Bdellovibrio bacteriovorus: one gene and its partner. The protein of the gene in region 1 binds, or shares a complex with, the protein of each later gene. Links are inferred from orthologs where the notes say so. Each region holds a gene or a part of one and is shown in the gene's direction. Other genes may lie near its edges.

Region 1 (15,461 bases):
TTCTCAAGCTTGAGTGCTCAGCCCCTGAATGATCCCCAACAAATCAAACAGGAGTTTCTTCTGAGTATCACGAAACCCATTCACTGGAGCCGGGCCGTGCAGAAGCTGGTGCAGGATCATCACATTGACTGCTTCGTGAATATCGGTCCGTGTCGCAGTTTGACGGGGCTGATGCGGGAAATTCCGGTGCAGGCGGTGATGGTCGAGGCTGCGGATCTGATTGCCGGTGCGATGCCGGATAGGGAGCTGGCAGGTGTTTAGAAGAACACTGTCGCGGTGACAGAGCCTTCTCGCAAAAGATAGTAATTGTAAAGTGCGCCGAGCATAAAGCGGCGGCTGAGGGCATACTGAACGCCGCCAAAGTATTCTTCTTTGATCTGCTTTTCTTCCAGCTCTTTGGTTTCATAGTTATAGGCCCACGCCGGAGAATCCTCGATGCGTTTAGCGGCCGTGAAAATGAATTTTCCCATTGCCAGAGAAGCCGTGTAAGTCTGCACGCGGGCTTCGTACAGCTCCTCTTGTTCCATCAGATGCAGATTTGCATAACTTAAAATCAAAGAGCTTAAGTGAAGGGCCACGTTATAGGTGTTGACCTGGTATTTGATGGTGGTCTTCACGTATTCGCTTTGTTGCAGTTGAGTTTCATCGCCGTACACAGAATAGCCGGCCGAAAACGGGCCCCAGATGGCATTGATCCCGCCGCCAATGTTGATTTTATTCGTTTCGGTATTGTACTTCGCCATGGCGCCGGCCTTCAGGCTGTAACGGCGATACCCATTCCCTTTGCGGTCGACGATGTCGAAGGCCGAAGCCAGGGTCAGTTTCTGATTGGGGTATTTTTCCTGATTGTGTTTGCGCTCCCAAAGGTCATCCATCATTTCAAAGCCGGGGGCTCCAAAGAAGGTTTCCTCACTATTGGAAGGGGACAGAGCTGCGCCAATCTTGCCATTGCCCCGAACAATCGAAAAGTCTGCCGAAGGGTTGAAATAGATGGCTTCCAGACCCAGACCTTTTTCAGTTGGGACAGCGGACGGGTTGATTTTAATCTGGCTGCCGCCCGGGGCGGGACTGGCGGGGTCCCGCCGGAATTTGCTGCATTCGTTGATCAGATAACAATCCGAAAAGTCGGCCTGGGCCACGGAGGCAGTCCATAAAGCAAAGATAAGAATGAAAAAACGCAAACCAGGCATTCATTTAAGGTTAGAAGATGCCCCGGGATTTGTTAAGGACCGGTGACCAATTTCTGGACAGTCGAGGTTTATTTACAGGGGCCCGGAGCCCGGGGGGCGGGTCGTTTGCGGGGTATGGTATAACGAGCTCATGAAGTCTTTGTCTGTGATTCTATTCAGCTTTGCGGTTTTTGCGGTGCCGGCCCTGTCCTGGGCGGGTCTGAAAGACGTGCGCCCCTGCCTGTCTGAGCATATTCACGAAGCCCTGGTTCTGAATAAAGAGCGCAAGCCCCTGTATATGAATCTTTCCGACGGCAAGTCCAAGGCGGTTTCAGACAAGTTGATCTGGATGGAACGAAAGCTGTCTGTGGCCGTTCCGTTTGCAGATGCGTGGGCGGCTCCTTATCAGGCGGCGGGAATTCCAATTCTTTGTCAGGACTTTATCTCGATGTCGGAAACCCCGAAGTTCCAGGCGCAAAACCCTGAAGGCCCGGATTCTTTGCACAACTATCGCCGTCCGGATATCGCGGGTATCAAGTCCCGTCTGCTGGAGCTGTACAAAGCCAAGGCTTACCAGCAACTGGCTGAGTATGCAGATAAACAGATCGTCGATCTGGATCAGAAGCCGCGCTACAACTGCATGGTAAAACACATTCTGGAATCAGTACGTCGCATGGCGGCCCTGACCCCGGTGCACGCACAAAAATCAAAAGCCAAAAATAAAGTGTCGAGTGAGTTCCTGTCGCGTACAGTTTTGAGATCTCACATCATGCTTTTGGATGACTCGGCCGAGATTGATGAAGTTGCTGCACCTTTGCAAGCGGCGGGTTTGCCAATCGTCTGTCAGGATGTTCCGTACATTCCCTGGCCGTAACTCTGACCTTTCCGATTCTTAATTTGCGGATGCGCCCATCTCCCTTGAGAGTGGGGGAATGAATTGCGCATCACGAATATACCAATACTTAGTGGCGTTGTTTTTACTGCTATCTGCCTCTGTCAGCATGGCGGAATCCATGTTCAATCGCAGAGCAGCCAACGGTCGTTTTCTGTTTGATGTCCTGTTGGAACAATCCGTTCCCCGTGAACCACTGGATCTGATCTTCCGTATGTTTGACTATAATGAAGGCCGTATTCCCAATACTGATTATGCGGTGTTGGTGGACTATTCCCGTCCCAGCACGGAAAAACGCCTGCATCTGCTGGATCTGCGCACGGGGATGGTGCAGAAATTCCATGTCGCTCATGGTATTCGTTCGGGGATTCTGGAAACACGAAGCTTTTCCAATCTGCCGGACTCCTGGAAGAGCTCTTTGGGGTTTTATTTCGCCAAAGGAACTTACAACAGTCCCAAGAACGGCTTGTCACTGTATCTGGACGGTATAGATCGTTCGAATAATAATTCGCGCTTGCGCCAGATTGTTTTGCACGGGGCCAGTTATGTCAGTGAGGAATTCATCGCCCGCAACCGGCGCCTGGGCTGGAGCGAGGGTTGTTTTGCCGTAGGGTTAGAGTATGTGCAGTACCTGATCAATCTTTTGCAGAACGGAAGCATTTTGTTTTCCTATCACAAGGACCTGATTGGGTATTCCCGCCGTTACCCTTCGGAGCAGTCTTTGATGGGGGACGAGCTGTTGCCTCCGGGAGTGAACACACGACGCAACCCCGGCGAAGGTGGGGGCGTGGATTAAAATGAGACACTTAGGATAAACTTCCTCGCAATAACATCTGTGATATTCAGTATCCTGAAGCGAATCCGATAATTCCCTACGACTTCAACCCTAGGGGGATCGGATTATGTGGAATAAACTCTGGAAGACTCGCAGTTATCGCTACAAGACGCTGGCACTGCTTATCGGCGCGATGATTCCCCTGTGGGCGATTGTTCTTTTCTATGTGCTTCCGCTGGTGCGTGAGAACATGTACGAAGACCGCCGCGTGGCGATTCGCGCCACAGTCGATATCGCCACCAAAGTGCTGGAATTTTATCACGATCAGTATCAGCAAAAAATTCTGACAGAAGATGAAGCCAAGAAGCAGGCGCTGGCAGCGGTGGCAAAACTTCGCTACAGCGGTAACGAGTACTTCTGGATCAACGATCTTCATCCGACCATGCTTATGCATCCGATCAAACCGGAATTGAACGGCAAGGACCTTTCAGGTTTTAAAGACCCCAATGGTTTCCATTTGTTCGTGGCCTTTGCTGAAAAAGGAAAGACTGCGGAAGGTGAGGGTTTTGTTCCTTATCTGTGGCCGAAGCCGGGGTCTCCGAATCCGGAACCCAAGATCAGCTTCGTTCGCAATTTCAAACCGTGGCAATGGATCGTGGGCAGTGGCGTTTACGTCGATGACGTGGAAACGGCCATCGGAAACTTCCGAAATAAAGTTCTGATTGGCTTCACCCTTGCCTTTGCTGTGGCGTTTGCCTTGTTCTTTGTCTTTGCCAGCCGTTTGATGAACTTCCTGGCGCGCACGGTGAATGATACCAACGATGCCAGCCAACAAGTGCTGGAGGCGTCCAATATGCTTTCCAGCGCAGGACAAAACGTCGCGCAAGGGGCGGTGGAGTCTGCAGCGCGTATCGAAGAGACCATGGGTTCAATCAAAAATCTGAATGATATTGTTCAGGCCAATCAGGAAAGAGCCCGTGCGGCGGCCGATCTGGCAAGAAGCTCTGAAAGCGGAGCTTCCCAAGGGGCTATGGAAGTGAAAAAACTGATTGAATCCATCAACGTCATGTCCAAGATTTCCGGTGAAATCACCTCGGCGATGGACATCATTGATGATATCGCTTTCCAGACGAATCTGCTGGCGCTGAATGCGGCGGTCGAGGCGGCCCGGGCCGGAGAGCAGGGGAAAGGTTTTGCCGTCGTGGCAGAAGCCGTGCGCAGTCTGGCGCTGAAGTCGGCGCAAGCCGCAAAAGAAGTAAAATCCGTTATCACCAGCAGTGTGACGCAAACCCAAGTGTCCTTGGAGCTTGCAGAACGCAGTGACCGCGTGCTTGATGGCATTGTCAGCTCGGTGCAAAAAGTGAATGTGTTGAATCAGGAAATTTCAGAAACCACCACGCATCAGTCTGAAGGCATCCGTGCCATTCACGAAGCTATGGGTTCTTTGGAGCGCCAGACGCAAGCCTTCTCGGCGGCGGCAGAGGAAACAGCAGCCACCTCCGAGGAAATGTCCGCTCAGGCCAACACGCTTCAGCACATGGTGCACAGTATGGCTACAGAAGTGATCGGTAAGGCCTCTTAGTAGGCCTCTACCGACATCACATCCTCAATGATCCCGGCTTTCATCATCATTTCAAAAAGCTGGGCGATTCTTTCAGGGCTTAATGAATTTGCATGCGGGGTCAGGGCTTCAGCGACCGTGCGCCCGCTGGCCAGAGCGCGCAGAATCTGCGCCTCCACGGGTTGCAGTTCCTGCACCAGCACCTTTTTTTGTTTCTTGTGAATCATAAGACTTTGGGGGGTGTTCCAGTTCACACCCTCAAACATATAAGCCGGTTCGAAGCGATGCTCCCAGATATCATAGACCGCATACTCGCTTTCAAAAATCTCCATCGCATCAATCATGTGCATCTTCACATCATCCGAATTCAGCAGTTCCTGAATAGTTTCAACCGGCAGCGGCTCCGGGGTTGCCGCGTGTTGCACTTCTTTATGGATCCATTCAAATTTTGCCAGGTCCGGCAAGAAAGGAATGCCTTTGGCGGTGGAGGTTTCCTGAATGAACCCGGAAAAAGCTTCGCCATAGTCCGCCAGATTATAGGCCACGGACGGCTGGGCTTCGATGTACTTTCGGCACAGCTCATTGAAGAAGTTGTCACCCAGGACCCAGGCCACGGCCGGATAGGTCGTGCGCAAAGCCTCAGTCAGACGTGCCACATAGGTGCGGTGATAGATCTGAAAGGCCTGCTCAAGGCTGAGCTTTCCGGCGGGTTTCAGATACGCCAGATGCTGCGGATCTGCTTCGGGAGCCAGGATGTTTCTTTTAAACAGACTCTGTAGTTCGCTCAGTTTCATAGGAATTCTCCAGAATGTAAGCGGCCTTCATCACTTCAACTTCGAGTTCACGGAAATCCGGTATGTCATCGTCCCGTTCAATCAGTACCGGCAGGTGACGAACCTGGGGCGCCAGCATTTTAAACAGATCCCAAACTTGCGCCGGAATTTCCTGAGAGTGAGTGTCATACAGGAAGTCACCATAATCGCTCGGGCCGGACAGGTGAATTTGCGCCACACGGTCCAGTGGAATGTGGTTGATAAAGTATTTTGGGTCAAAGCCGTGATTGCGGGAGTTCACATAGATGTTGTTCACATCAAGTAACAGCGCGCAGCCGGAACGCTTGCTGACTTCCGAGATAAAGTCCCATTCATTCATGTGGCTGTGATGATAGCTGATATAAGTCGAAATATTTTCAAGCACCAATGCCCGGCGCAGGAAGTTCTGCACAAAATCGATGTTGTTCACCAGTGTCTGCAGGCTGTCTTCCGTAAAAGGTATTGGCAGCAGGTTGTGAAAATTCTGACCTGAGATCGAATTCCATGACATGTGATCTGAAACAATGAATGGTTCCACACGTTCAATCAGTTCGCGCAGTCCCTGCAGGTAATCCACGCGAATGCCCTCGGGCGCACCGATGTTCATGGAAATCCCATGCAGAGCGACGGGATAGTCCTGGCGGATGGTTTGCAGCATCTCCAGCGAGCGTCCGTGGGTATGAATGTAGGTTTCAGTCTGCGCCTCGAACCACGCCACCTCGGTGGAGGGGCGCTGTTCAAGATAAGAAAAATGCGGGGCCCGCAGGCCCATGCCCACCTTGTGGGAGAAGCTGGAATTTTGCATGACGTCCTCTATTTTTTTGGAGCTGCTGGAACTGCTGCGACTTTGGCTTCGCCATCGATTTCGATTTTGATCTTGTCACCGACAACAAATCCGCCCTTGTCCATGGCCTTGTTCCAGTTCAGCCCGAAGTCCTTGCGGTTGACTTCGCCTTCGGCTTCAAAGGTGACAACGCGATTGCCCCAGGGGTCGGTGACTGCGCCGTTGTAATCAACATCCAGGGTGACTTTCTTGGTGATCCCGCGAATGGTCAGGTCACCTTCGACTTTGTCGGGTTTGTTCTTGTCGTATTTGACGTTGGTGGATTTAAAAGTCATTTCCGGGTACTTTGCCACATCAAAGAAGTCCGGACTGCGCATGTGTTTGTCGCGATCGGCTTCATTGGTGTTAATTGAATCGGTTTTGATGGTCACATTGATGTCACTTAACTTCATGGACTTTTCATCGAACTCGAAACTGCCACTGACCTGGTCGAAACGGCCTTTGACTTTTGAAACCATCAGGTGCGGAGCTGTGAAGGAAACGTTGGTGTGAGCCTTGTCGACATCAAATTTCGCGGCAAGGGCAGAGGTGGATACCAAAGATGTGGCCATGAAAGACAAGAGCAGCGCGCGCATACGTGATCCTTTCGATTGTTCTTAAATAGGTGCTCCGGGATGGAGACGGTATTCATTAACTGTTTTTGATCGAAAGAAGATTTACAAATTAAGAAGCAGAAAGTTTTTAAGATAAAAACAGAAGCTCAAGGAATATTGTGCGGCGACAGATTTTGGGCAAAAAAAAGCCCGGTGCTTTGTCGGCACCGGGCTTTGAAGTTCAGAACTTAGTAGCTCATCAAAGCTTTCACATCAAGCTTGCCGCCTGACACGGATTTGCGGTCAAGAGCATTGATCTTACGAGCAGATCCGATGATCGCCGCTTTCACATCCTGCCAGGATTTTTCCGGGTGAGCAGACCAGTAAAGAGCCGCGGCACCCGCAACGTGAGGCGCCGCCATGGACGTGCCATCCCAAGTTGCTTTGAAGCCAAATTTATCGATAACAGTGTCGCTGTAGCTTTGTGCTACGGTTGTGGAATAAACCTTCACGCCCGGCGCGCCGATATCCACAGATTTTTGACCCCAGTTGGAGAATGAACCCAGACGGTCGTTGGAATCCAATGCCGCCACAGAGATGATGATGTCGTGATCATAAGACGCAGGGTAAGCCGGAAGCTTGTCCGTGTCGTTGTCATAGCCCACACCTTTGTGCCCGTTGCCCGCCGCTGCGATGAACAGAACACCTTTGTCCTGAGCGTATTGAACAGCATCACGCAATGCCTGATTTTCAGGAGCGCCTGGCTCTTCACCTTCAGAACCCCACGAGTTGTTCATGATTTTCGCGCCGTTATCAACAGCATAGCGGATGGATTTGATCGCATCAGCTGTGGTTCCGCCGCCCGTCATGCCGATGAAACGCAAAGACATGATTTTCACGTTCGGTGCCACGCCCGCAATACCTTTGCCATTGTCACCACGAGCCGCCACGTTACCCGCACAGTGAGTGCCGTGACCTGGGTTGCCACCTTTGAACAGGCCGTCCAAAGAATCCACGGCAAGGTCATAAGGTTTGTTGTCGTTGGTCACAAAATCCCAGCCGATCACGTCGTCGATGTAACCGTTGCCGTCATCGTCGATGCCGTTGTCCGGGATTTCGCCAGCGTTTCTCCAAAGATTTGGCAGAAGGTCTTCGTGTGTGTAGTCGACACCTGTGTCGATAACCGCCACGATCATTTCCGGATTGCCTTTTGTCACTTTCCAGCCGTCAACTACGCCGATATCCAGCATGCCCCACTGTTTGGAGAACAAAGGATCTGCGCCGGTTGTTGGTTGCGGAGCGTCAGGGATCGCCGGATTGTCCTGGCGAGCGGCTGCGCGAAGCTGAGGATTTCTTGAAAGCATTTTTGCCAAAGCGGCACGGCGAAGAGGGTCTTCGATTTTATAATCTTCCAAAAGAGAGATTTTGTAGTTCGGCTGAACGTACTCGATGGCCGGATTTTTTTCCAAAGATTGAAGGCTCATGCGGCGGGGAGCTTGAACGCGAACCCAGGATTCGCTCAATTTTTCGACTTTTGCGCCCTGAATTTCCAATTCAACGAAGCCAGGTGCCAGTTTAATAAGCAAATCTTGCTTTTGGGAGTTGGCAGATGCCACTCCGGACAAAGCAAGAATGGCAGAAGCAACGTACAGTGCCATCTTCTTCATGTGGGTTTTCTCCTATTGTTTAAGCTCCCTAAAGTTTGTGGTTAAACGACAGGAGAATCAATTTCATTTGGCCTGCTTTGGAAAGGTGCGTTGAAGAAAACGGCGAGGGCCGCCAATATATATATCTAGTTGTCAGGATTACGGTTTTTCAGTAACTACTTAATGATAGCTAAATGAAATTGCAGAGGTGTATTTATGCACAATGAACAAGTGCAGGGTTTGGTATCTCACGATGGGATGACCGGAACCCAAGCTGTAGATGATATGTCGCGAGGTTTTGCTTTCACGTCAAAGCTTGATGCTATTGTTGCGTGGGGAAGAAAAAACTCTCTGTGGCCAATGCCGTACGGTACTGCTTGCTGCGGTATCGAGTTCATGTCCGTGATGGGTCCCAAGTATGACTTGGCTCGTTTCGGTGCGGAAGTGGCGCGCTTCTCTCCACGTCAGGCGGACTTGCTTGTCGTTGCGGGAACCATCACCGAGAAAATGGCTCCGGTGATCGTGCGTATCTATCAGCAGATGCTGGAACCTAAGTACGTGTTGTCCATGGGTGCTTGTGCAAGCTCCGGTGGTTTCTATCGTGCTTACCACGTTCTTCAGGGCGTTGATAAAGTCATCCCTGTCGACGTTTACATTCCTGGCTGCCCTCCAACACCAGAGGCGGTGATGGACGGTATCATGGCTTTGCAGCGTATGATCGCGACAAATCAACCACGCCCTTGGAAAGACAACTGGAAGAGCCCATATGAACAAGCTTGAAAATCTGAAACAGCTTCTGGCTGGCAAATTTAAAATTGAGAACTTCAAGTTCACCCACGCTGTCGGCGATGACGTGATCGAAGTTCCTAAAGAAGACGCTCCGGCGCTTTTGTTGTTCCTTCGTGAAAGCGGCCAGTTCGACTTCCTGATGGACGTGTGCGGTGCGGATTATCCAAGCCGTGAAAAGCGTTTTGACGTTGTCTACAACCTGTTCAACTCCAAGGATTCCTCCCGTCTGCGCATCAAAGCGCAAGTGGGCGAGGGCGAGTCCATTGGTACTGCAATTCCTGCTTACCGTGGTGCGGACTGGTTCGAGCGCGAAGCGTACGACATGTTCGGTATCATCTTTGACGGTCACCCGAACCTGCGCAAAATCCTGACTCACCACCAGTTCGTCGGTCACCCTTTGCGCAAGGACTACGATGCGAACAACCAGCAGGCGTGCACAAACTCCCTGCCGATTCATTTCAACAACGAGCCGGGTTCACCAGGCGACGTATTGAATGACAAATATCTTCCATTGAACATCGGTCCTTCCCATACAGCGATGCACGGAACTTTGCGTGTGATGGCTGAAATGGACGGCGAGACAATCATCCGTTGCAACAACGAGATCGGTTACCTGCACCGCTGCTTCGAAAAAATGGCGGAAACTCACCCGTACAATCAGGTGATCCCTTACACCGACCGTCTGAACTACTGTTCTGCTCCGATGAACAACATCGGTTACTGCAAAGCGGTTGAAAGACTTTTGGGCGTGGAAATCCCGCCAAAAGCTCAGGCGATGCGTGTGATCCTGGCTGAACTTTCCCGTATCATCGATCACACGATCGCAATCGGTACCGGTGCGATGGACTTGGGGGCTTTGACCAGCTTCTTCTATATGTTCGGTATGCGTGAAAAAGTTTACGGCCTGTTCGAGAAACTTTGCGGTGCCCGTCTGACAGTGTCCATGACCCGTATCGGTGGTATGGCTCAGGATGCGCCGGAAGGCTGGTTCGATGAAGTCGTGGCTCTTTGCAAAGAAATCCGCAAGGGCACTGACGAAATGGCGGCGATGGTTATCGACAACAAAATCTTCATCCAGCGTACTAAAAACGTATGTCCGGTGTCTGCTCAGGATGCGATTCAGTGGGGCTATACAGGTCCAATGCTTCGTGCCTGCGGTGTGAATCTGGATCTGCGCAAAGCGCAGCCATACTATGGTTACGACGCTTTGGACTTTGATGTTCCAGTGGGAACCAACGGTGACATCTATGACCGTTACCTGGTTCGTTTCGAGGAAATGCGTCAGTCCGTTCGTATCATTGAACAAGTCTGCAAAAACGTTCCTGGTGGCGATTACACAATCCGCGACAAAGGCATCGTTCTTCCAGAGAAAAAAGACGTTTACGGCAACATCGAAGGTTTGATGAATCACTTCATGCTGATCATCAAGGGTCTTCGCCCACCAGTGGGTGAAGTTTACGATGCGACAGAGGCGGCCAACGGTGAGTTGGGCTTCTATCTGGTCAGCGATGGTTCCGCGAATCCTTACCGTTTGAAAGTTCGTCCACCTTGCTTTGCGATCTACCAGTCTTTCCCGACTGTGGTTAAGGGCGCGATGCTGGCCGATGCGATCGCAACGGTTGCCTCCATGAACCTTATTGCCGGCGAATTGGACCGCTAGAGGAAACAACGATGTTTAAATTGTCTGATTCTGGCTTGGCTGCAGTAAAAAGTGAACTGGCTCGCTACGAGGCGAAAGAGTCCGCTATTATTCCAAGCCTTTATATTGCTCAAAAAGAAAATAACGGCTTCATCACGCCGGACATTATCCGTCATCTGTCCCAGGTTATGGATATTCCGGAAGCACGTATCAATGAAGTGTTCAAATTCTACACCATGTTCAACCAGAAGCCCGTGGGCAAATACCACGTGCAGGTTTGCACGAACATCTCCTGCGCGCTTGAAGGCGGCCGTGAGATGGCAAGCCACATCTGCCATGAACTGGGTGTAAAATACAATGAAGTCACTGCTGACGGCCGCTTCACAGTTTCCAAGGTAGAGTGCCTTGGTTCCTGCGGAACTGCGCCGATGATGCAGGTGAATGACACCTACCACGAAAAGCTGACTCCAGAGACAGCGATGAATCTGTTGAGAGGTATGAAATAATGTCTGAAGTAAAAGTGCTTACAGAATTCTACCACCTGCCTGAATATCAAACTTTGGCGGGCTACAAAGCCAAGGGTGGTTACGAAACTCTTCACAAAGCCTTCAAAATGCAACCTCAAGCCATCATTGATGAAGTGAAAGCTTCCGGTCTGCGCGGTCGTGGTGGTGCGGGTTTCCCAACGGGTATGAAATGGGGCTTTTTGCCGAAAAACGGCGAGCCACGCTATCTTCTGTGCAACGCCGATGAAGGCGAGCCAGGGACTTTCAAAGACCGTATGATGATGGAGCGTGCTCCACATCAATTGATCGAAGGCATGATCATCTCTGCTTTCGCGATCGGTTCCAACAAAGGTTACATCTACGTTCGTGGTGAGTACGTATTCCCGATTGAATGCCTGAACAAGGCGATCAAAGAGGCTTATGCTGCCGGTCTTCTGGGTAAAAACATCCTGGGTTCCGGTTTTGATTTCGATCTGGATGTGTACCGCGGTGCCGGTGCTTATATCTGCGGTGAGGAAACAGGCATGATCTCTTCTTTGGAAGGTCTGAAAGGCCAGCCAAAATTGAAACCGCCATTCCCGGCAGTTCAGGGTTACCTGAGAAAGCCAACCATCGTGAACAACGTGGAAACTCTGGCGGCTGTGACTTATATCATTAAGGACGGCGCTCAGACTTACCGCAAACACGGTACGGAGAAATCCGCTGGTACCAAGCTGTTCTCTTTGTCCGGTAACGTGATGACTCCAGGCAACTTTGAAGTTCCGCTGGGTTATCCGTTGATGGATCTGATCATGAAAGAGGGCGGCGGTATGAAGCCGGGCCGCAAACTGAAAGCAGTTATCCCGGGTGGTTCTTCCGCTCCGGTTTTGACGGCTGAAGAAGTGGCGAAAGCAAACTTGGATTACGAATCCCTGGCGGGTCTGGGCACAATGCTTGGTTCCGGTGCGGTGATCGTGATCGATGATTCCCAGTGCATGGTTGATATGCTGGGTGTTTTGACTCACTTCTATGCTCACGAATCCTGCGGTCAGTGCACGCCTTGCCGTGAAGGTACAGGCTGGCTGAACAAAGTTCTTCATTCGATCCTGGAAGGCCGCGGCCGTTTGCAGGACATCGACTTGTTGATCAAAGTTGCTGACAACATGAAAGGTAAAACCATCTGCGCGCTTTCTGATGCAGCGGCTTTGCCGGTATTGAGCTTCGTAACTAAGTTTAGAGATGAATTTGAATTCTATGTCCGTGAAGGACGTTCGAAAGTAAAAGGAACGACATATGCCGAAATGCACCATTAATGGCAAAGAAGTCGAAGTAAAGGAAGGCACGTCGATCATCGAGGCGATGCAACAGTCTGGCGATCGTATCGCTCACTATTGCTGGCACCCGGGATTGTCCGTGGCTGGTGTTTGTCGTCTTTGCATGGTGGAGATCGAAGGAAATCCACGCGTTCAGATCGCATGTAACACCATGGTTACTGAGGGCATGAAGATCAACAACACGTCTGAAAAAGTAAAAGACGCTGTGAAGTGGGGCTTGGACTTCCACTTGATCAATCACCCGCTGGATTGCCCTATCTGCGATCAGGCAGGGGAGTGCGGTCTGCAGGATCAGTACATGGAATACGGCAAGTACGATCCTGAAATGGCCGAACACAAGCAAAAGAAACACAAGGTTGTAGACCTGGGTCCGACAGTTGTTCTGGATTCCGAGCGTTGCATCCTTTGCTCCCGCTGTGTTCGTTTCACTGAGGAAGTATCCAAAACCAACGAACTGGGCCTGTTCAACCGTGGTGACCGTACTGAAATCGGCACTCACGATGGCATGCCTTTGGACAACAAATACTCTTTGAACACTGTCGACATCTGCCCGGTGGGTGCGTTGACTTCCAAAGACTTCCGTTTCCGTCAGCGCGTTTGGTATCTAAAAGATGCTGAAACTGTATGTAATGGCTGCTCTACCGGCTGTAACGTAAAAGTCTTCTATAATAAGGAAGGTTTCTTCCGTGTGAAGCCTGTTTACAATGAGCAGGTGAACGGTCACTGGATGTGCGATGAAGGTCGTGACATCTACAAGTTCGTCAACCGTGAACACCGTCTGTTGAAGGCGCAGGTTCGCAATGCTTCCGGCTGGACAGAGATGACAGCAGGGGCGGCGGCGAAGAATGCCAATGAGGTTCTGAAAAACTCTCAAGGTGATTCTTTGGCACTGGTTCTGACTGCTCAGTACACGGTGGAAGAGTTCGATGCGATCGTTTCCTCGTTCGTGAACGAGTTCAAAACCAAGAAAGTCTTCTTCTGGATCAACAACAAGGAATCCTTCGAAAGCTTCGATGGATTGCTGTTGCGCGGGGATAAAAACCCGAACACCAAAGGCCTGCTGAAAGTTCTGGAAAAACACGGAATCACAGCGACTTGGGCGGATCTGACTTCCGGTTTGAATTCCGGAGCGATCAAAACTGTTGTGGTGGCTGGCCCGGAGAACATGAATGCGTTCCCTGACTTCGCAGATCGCGTGAAAGAGCTTTCCAAAGCTTCCAACCTGATCTGGCTGCAGGCGACCAAACAGGATGCTTTGATGGCGTTGACTGGCAACGTATGGTTGATCCCGACAAAAACATTTGTTGAGAAAGACGGCACGTTCATCAACCACGCAGGTCTTGAGCAGAAGTTCAAAAAAGCGACGACGATTGTTTCCGAAGCACTGACATTGACTGAAGCGGCGCTGTTGATGGTTGGCAAGAACCTGGCGATCCCTGCGGTGAACGCGACGTTCATGCCGAACAACCAGCGTGAAGATCAGGTGACTTTGGAAGCTCGTAAAAAGAATGAGTTCGTGTTCAGAAGAGGTAGCCTATGAGCGTAATGCAAAACAACTCTGAAAAGTCCAAGTGGTTCCTGCCGGGGATTCTGGGTGGTCTTGCAACGACCATGAAGCACTTGCTGAAGAACTTGTTCAATCAGAAGAAAATGATGACCCTGAACTATCCTGAGGAGAAGTATGAGTACTCTCCTCGTTTCAAAGGGAATCACGTTCTGACGGTTAAAAAAGACGGTTCTTTGCGCTGCACGGCTTGTATGCTTTGTGCGACCAACTGCCCTGCGGAATGTATCAAGATCACGGCGGCGGAACACAACGACCCATCAGTCGAAAAGTTCCCGATCAGCTATGAGATCGACATTCTTCGCTGCGTATTCTGCGGTTTCTGTGAAGAAGCCTGCCCGGTGGATGCAATCCGTTTGGGCCCTGAATGGCAGACTCCAGGCGTGAACGGTGCAAACTTCATCTACGACATCAATCATCTGGCATACCGTCCAAACCTTAAGGGCGGCATCCTGACTCACGTCGACGACGAAGAACGCCACAAAGCCGGCATCTAAGCCGCGGCTGAACCTTTTTGATCAGCCGCTCAAAAAGGTGCCTGGTGACTTTTTAAATCTACAATGCGTCAAAAAGGGAGTCGAAAGACTCCCTTTTTGTTTGCCCGCGCTTCGGTTCCCCTGCCAGACTTAAGTCATAGAAGGGGGATTCTATGAAAAAGTTTTTGATGTCTTTGGCGTTGGTTTTAGCTCCAGCCTTGGCTTTGGCAGATGTGTCTGTTCAGCCGCTGAATGTAGAGGCGAAAGCTCAGGATCAATATCTTAACTACAACTTCGGAACCACATTTGTTCACTCCGCAAGATTCCAGGATTTCATTCTGACGGCCAATGGCCCTGATTCCACATTCATTCGTGGTATCAGCGTTCAGGGTTCCTTCGCCTATCGCGTGGACACCAACTGCCCGCAGATTTTAATGCCGGGGCAGCAGTGTGTGATCCGTGTGATCTTCAGTCCATCCACAACCGGTGGTCACTGGGGTGATGTGACTGTTCACCTACGTGAAAGTAATATCTATATTCGTTTGTTCGGGAACGGCATCCGCTAGGTCGGCGCTTCCGGTCAGCTTGCAACGGGCGAGGGGCTTGTACACAGGGAAGGCCCCTTGCAGTGTTGATTCGTACAGAACGATTTCCGTAACATGAATCTTGCCGAAACTTTTGCGTTTAAAGGGCGAGATCATATCCTTCACACTTCGCGGGTTGCGAAGTCTTCCAAAGGTCAGATGCGGTGAAAATGGCCGCTCTTCAATTTTCGGCAGCAGATTCTTTTCCACCAGCTCGTGATCCAGAGCTTCCTTGAATTGATTCAGACTTCTTTTGTTTTGCACACCCAGCCACAAAACCCGGGCATCGTGCTCATTTGAAAAGGCACCGACATCCTCGATCTTCAGATCAAACGGCGCAAAGTTCTGGCAAACATTC
Region 2 (2,882 bases), 760 kb from region 1 along the record:
TCGGCGACAACTTGAGTGTTCGGATAAAGACCGGAATACGGGGAAACATCGAAAGCGGGCAGAATATGACTTTGACGACTTGGGTCGAAGAACTCCAGCAAGGCTTGCAAGGTCACCGCTTCACGATGACTGCCAGTCACAACAAGATGCGGCAAGCCGTTGATTTTTTTGGAGTAAGTCTGCGACAAAAAGTAAGCAAGCGCCAGCGGAGACGCCGCCCCGGTGACTTGAATCTTTCCGCGAGTTGTTTCAAAGGCTCTTTCCAGGATGGATTCGAGTCTTGTGTGAGTGCTTTCGGCTTTCATTTGGTGGGCTCATCTTGCCACGCTTATCGCCTTGTTTCCATTCATATTTCTTGGTTTTCAAAGACGACACATATATAACTAATTGAAATCCAAATAATAACGACAACTTTGGAGGGACTAGTGCCACTCGGTGGAGTCATATTCATCGTCATTTTCATTGCTCTTTTTGGAGCCTTTTTAGTTTGGCTTGCTGCCAACATTACTGGGACAAAACCGGTATACAACCCTGTGAAGTACGAGCCTTACGAGTGCGGTATTCCTGGTATTGAGAAAAAGGAAACAAAGATTTCTGTTAAGTACTATCTGACAGCGATCCTGTTCATCCTTTTCGATATCGAGATTATCTTCATGTACCCTTGGGCGATTTCATTCCGTGAATTCATCGCGACAGGCGGAGGCACATTTGTCTTCGTTTCCATGATGATTTTCATCGCGATCTTCATCTTCGGGCTGTTCTGGGAAGTTAAATCTAAAGCTTTGGAATGGGACTAAGCGATGGGAATGGGTAAAGATATTTTCGAGATAACCGTCAACGGTTTAAAACTGGTCGTCATCTTCCTGATGATGGTTCAAGCAGTGCCTATTTTGGTTTGGCTTGAGCGCCGTGGCTCCGCATTCATTCAGGATCGTCTGGGTCCGAACCGCGTGGGTCCGCTGGGTCTGGTGCAGCTTCTTGCCGATGCGGTGAAGTTCCTGAACAAGGAAAACTTCATGCCGCAAACTGCAAAGCCGTTCCTGTACTACGCAGCTCCGGTGTTTGCTTTGATTCCGGGTACAATCGCTTTCTCTGCGATCCCGCTTTCTTCTCCGATTCAGGTTGGAACATTCGAACTGTTCGGCTCCACTTGGGGTCCTTACACTTTCCTGGTTCAGGGTTATGATATCGGCGTGGGCATCGTCTTCATCCTGGGTGTCAGCTCTTTGGCTGCTTACACGGTTTTGATGGCGGGCTGGGGTTCCGGCAACAAGTACACTTTGATGGGTGCGCTTCGTGCTTCCGCTCAAACGATCTCTTACGAACTGGCTTTGGGTCTTTCCATCGTGGGTGTGATCATGCTTTATGGCACGTTCAACCTGACTGAAATGACTTTGGCGCAGCAGGGTCCTTTGGCGTTCTCTTTCCTGGGTCACACGATCACCGCAAACTGGTTGCCGAACTGGGGTATCTTCTATCAACCGGTGGGCGCTTTGTTGTTCTTCTCGGCTGCGTTTGCAGAATCCAACCGTCTGCCATTTGACTTGGCGGAGGGTGAGTCCGAGCTGGTCGGTGGTTTCCACACTGAGTACGGCGGTTTCAAATTCAACATGTTCTTCATCGGGGAATACGGTCACATGATGATCGCTTCCGGTCTGATGGTTCTGTTCTTCTTCGGTGGTTACACGATTCCTTACGTTTCTGTGGCTGAACTGAATGAATGGGCGGCAGGTGTTGCTTCCACAGCCGGCTGGGCAAGTGCCCTGGTTGCGCTGATCCACTTCCTGGTGTTCAACATCAAGTTTGGATTCTTCATGTGGGTCTTCATCTGGGTTCGTTGGACTTTGCCTCGTTTCCGTTACGATCAGTTGATGGATCTGGGCTGGAAGACGATGCTTCCTTGGGCTTTGGCAAACACCATTATCACAGCCTTTGTGATCTACATCGCATCTTTGTAAGGAGTTAAAATGACAGCAGATGCATTTCTTTTCTGGTTTCTAGCGTTTGTCACCCTGGCCTCCGGCCTTGGTGTCATTTTGATGTCCAATCCGATTTACTCCGCTTTGTGCCTGGCAATGACCATGGTGGGTATCTCTGCCTTGTTCGTTACTTTGAACGCCTTCTTCATTGCGGGTGTTCAATTGATCGTTTATGCCGGCGCGGTCATGGTTTTGTTCACCATGGTGATCATGCTCTTCGACTTGAAAAAAGACATTCAGGCCTTCACCCGCGGCAAGTTCACGGGTGTGGTTAAAATCGCCTCGGTCGGTCTGTTTGCAGGCCTGGTAGTCGGTGCGATCGCAATGTCCGTGAATCTGATGGGTGAAAAAACCACAGACAATCCGGTGCTTGTGGGTACAGGCATGGAAACCACCAAAGCTTTGGGGCACATCCTGTTCACCAAATACATCTTCGGATTTGAGGCTTTGGGCGTTCTTCTTCTGGTAATTGCAGTGGGTGCCGTTGCTTTGGCACGCAGTAAAGGTGGAACACATGAACACTGAGTTCATCAATAATATCGGCCTGACTCATTACTTGGTTCTGGCTGCACTTTTGTTTGTTATGGGTATGGCGGGCGTTCTTCTTCGCCGTAACGTGATCGTTCTTTTGATGTCCATCGAGTTGATGCTGAACTCTGTGAATCTGACTTTCGTGGCTTTCAGTAAATATCTGGGCCTGCTGGACGGTCACATCATGGTGTTCTTCGTTATGACTATCGCAGCTGCGGAAGCGGCGGTGGGTCTGGCGCTGGCAGTATCCATCTTTAAACGATTCAACGAAGTGAACATCCGCTTCTTTGAGCACTTGAAAGGATAGGGGATAAGCTGTGAATCATTCTCTATTAATGGCAGTCCTGATTCTGGCTCCTTTCGTTGGTTTCC

The links.
Region 2: the proteins of B9G79_RS03930 (region 1) and B9G79_RS00265 are in contact, whole or in part, in a crystal structure (PDB 6Y11), measured with the Thermus thermophilus proteins. The link is inferred for Bdellovibrio bacteriovorus from one-to-one orthologs. Residues at the interface, in WP_096411117.1 of Thermus thermophilus: Arg16, Glu17, Gly18, Leu24, Leu27, Val28, Trp30, Gly31, Arg32, Asn34, Ser35, Trp37, Thr54, Asp55, Ala56, Asp59, Ala61, Arg62, Phe63, Gly64, Glu66, Val67, Phe68, Arg69, Ala70, Ser71, Arg73, Gln74, Ala75, Asp76; in WP_096411122.1 of Thermus thermophilus: Arg36, Val44, Arg45, Met46, Gly47, Pro48, Asn49, Arg50, Val51, Leu57, Gln58, Ala61, Asp62, Ile64, Lys65, Ile67, Phe68, Lys69, Glu70, Ile72, Val74, Glu223, Ala224, Glu225, His233, Thr234, Glu235, Tyr236, Ser237, Trp241.

Annotation. Positions count from the first base shown.
Region 1 is NZ_CP020946.1:800,348-815,808, forward strand. The notes cover bases 7,489-10,251. They hold B9G79_RS03930 (NADH-quinone oxidoreductase subunit B), read left to right. Parts: upstream 7,489-8,490; coding sequence 8,491-9,012; downstream 9,013-10,251. Other genes in these bases: B9G79_RS03925 (S8 family peptidase), read right to left, coding at 7,489-8,253; nuoD (NADH dehydrogenase (quinone) subunit D), read left to right, coding at 8,999-10,251. In the rest of the region: B9G79_RS03885 (acyltransferase domain-containing protein), read left to right, coding at 1-261; B9G79_RS03890 (hypothetical protein), read right to left, coding at 258-1,190; B9G79_RS03895 (hypothetical protein), read left to right, coding at 1,321-2,043; B9G79_RS03900 (murein L,D-transpeptidase catalytic domain family protein), read left to right, coding at 2,183-2,857; B9G79_RS03905 (cache domain-containing protein), read left to right, coding at 2,964-4,418; B9G79_RS03910 (HvfC/BufC N-terminal domain-containing protein), read right to left, coding at 4,415-5,191; bufB (MNIO family bufferin maturase), read right to left, coding at 5,160-6,014; B9G79_RS03920 (YceI family protein), read right to left, coding at 6,023-6,628; more of B9G79_RS03925, read right to left, coding at 6,835-7,488; more of nuoD, read left to right, coding at 10,252-10,681; B9G79_RS03940 (complex I 24 kDa subunit family protein), read left to right, coding at 10,693-11,166; NADH-quinone oxidoreductase subunit NuoF, read left to right, coding at 11,166-12,458; B9G79_RS03950 (2Fe-2S iron-sulfur cluster-binding protein), read left to right, coding at 12,439-14,019; B9G79_RS03955 (NuoI/complex I 23 kDa subunit family protein), read left to right, coding at 14,016-14,540; B9G79_RS03960 (Ig-like domain-containing protein), read left to right, coding at 14,693-15,085; thpR (RNA 2',3'-cyclic phosphodiesterase), read right to left, coding at 15,035-15,461. UniProt on the Escherichia coli protein: NDH-1 shuttles electrons from NADH, via FMN and iron-sulfur (Fe-S) centers, to quinones in the respiratory chain. The immediate electron acceptor for the enzyme in this species is ubiquinone.
Region 2 is NZ_CP020946.1:51,288-54,169, forward strand. It holds B9G79_RS00265 (complex I subunit 1/NuoH family protein), read left to right. Parts: upstream 1-806; coding sequence 807-1,958; downstream 1,959-2,882. Other genes in the region: mfd (transcription-repair coupling factor), read right to left, coding at 1-305; B9G79_RS00260 (NADH-quinone oxidoreductase subunit A), read left to right, coding at 534-797; B9G79_RS00270 (NADH-quinone oxidoreductase subunit J), read left to right, coding at 1,968-2,504; nuoK (NADH-quinone oxidoreductase subunit NuoK), read left to right, coding at 2,494-2,817; nuoL (NADH-quinone oxidoreductase subunit L), read left to right, coding at 2,846-2,882. UniProt on the Escherichia coli protein: NDH-1 shuttles electrons from NADH, via FMN and iron-sulfur (Fe-S) centers, to quinones in the respiratory chain. The immediate electron acceptor for the enzyme in this species is believed to be ubiquinone.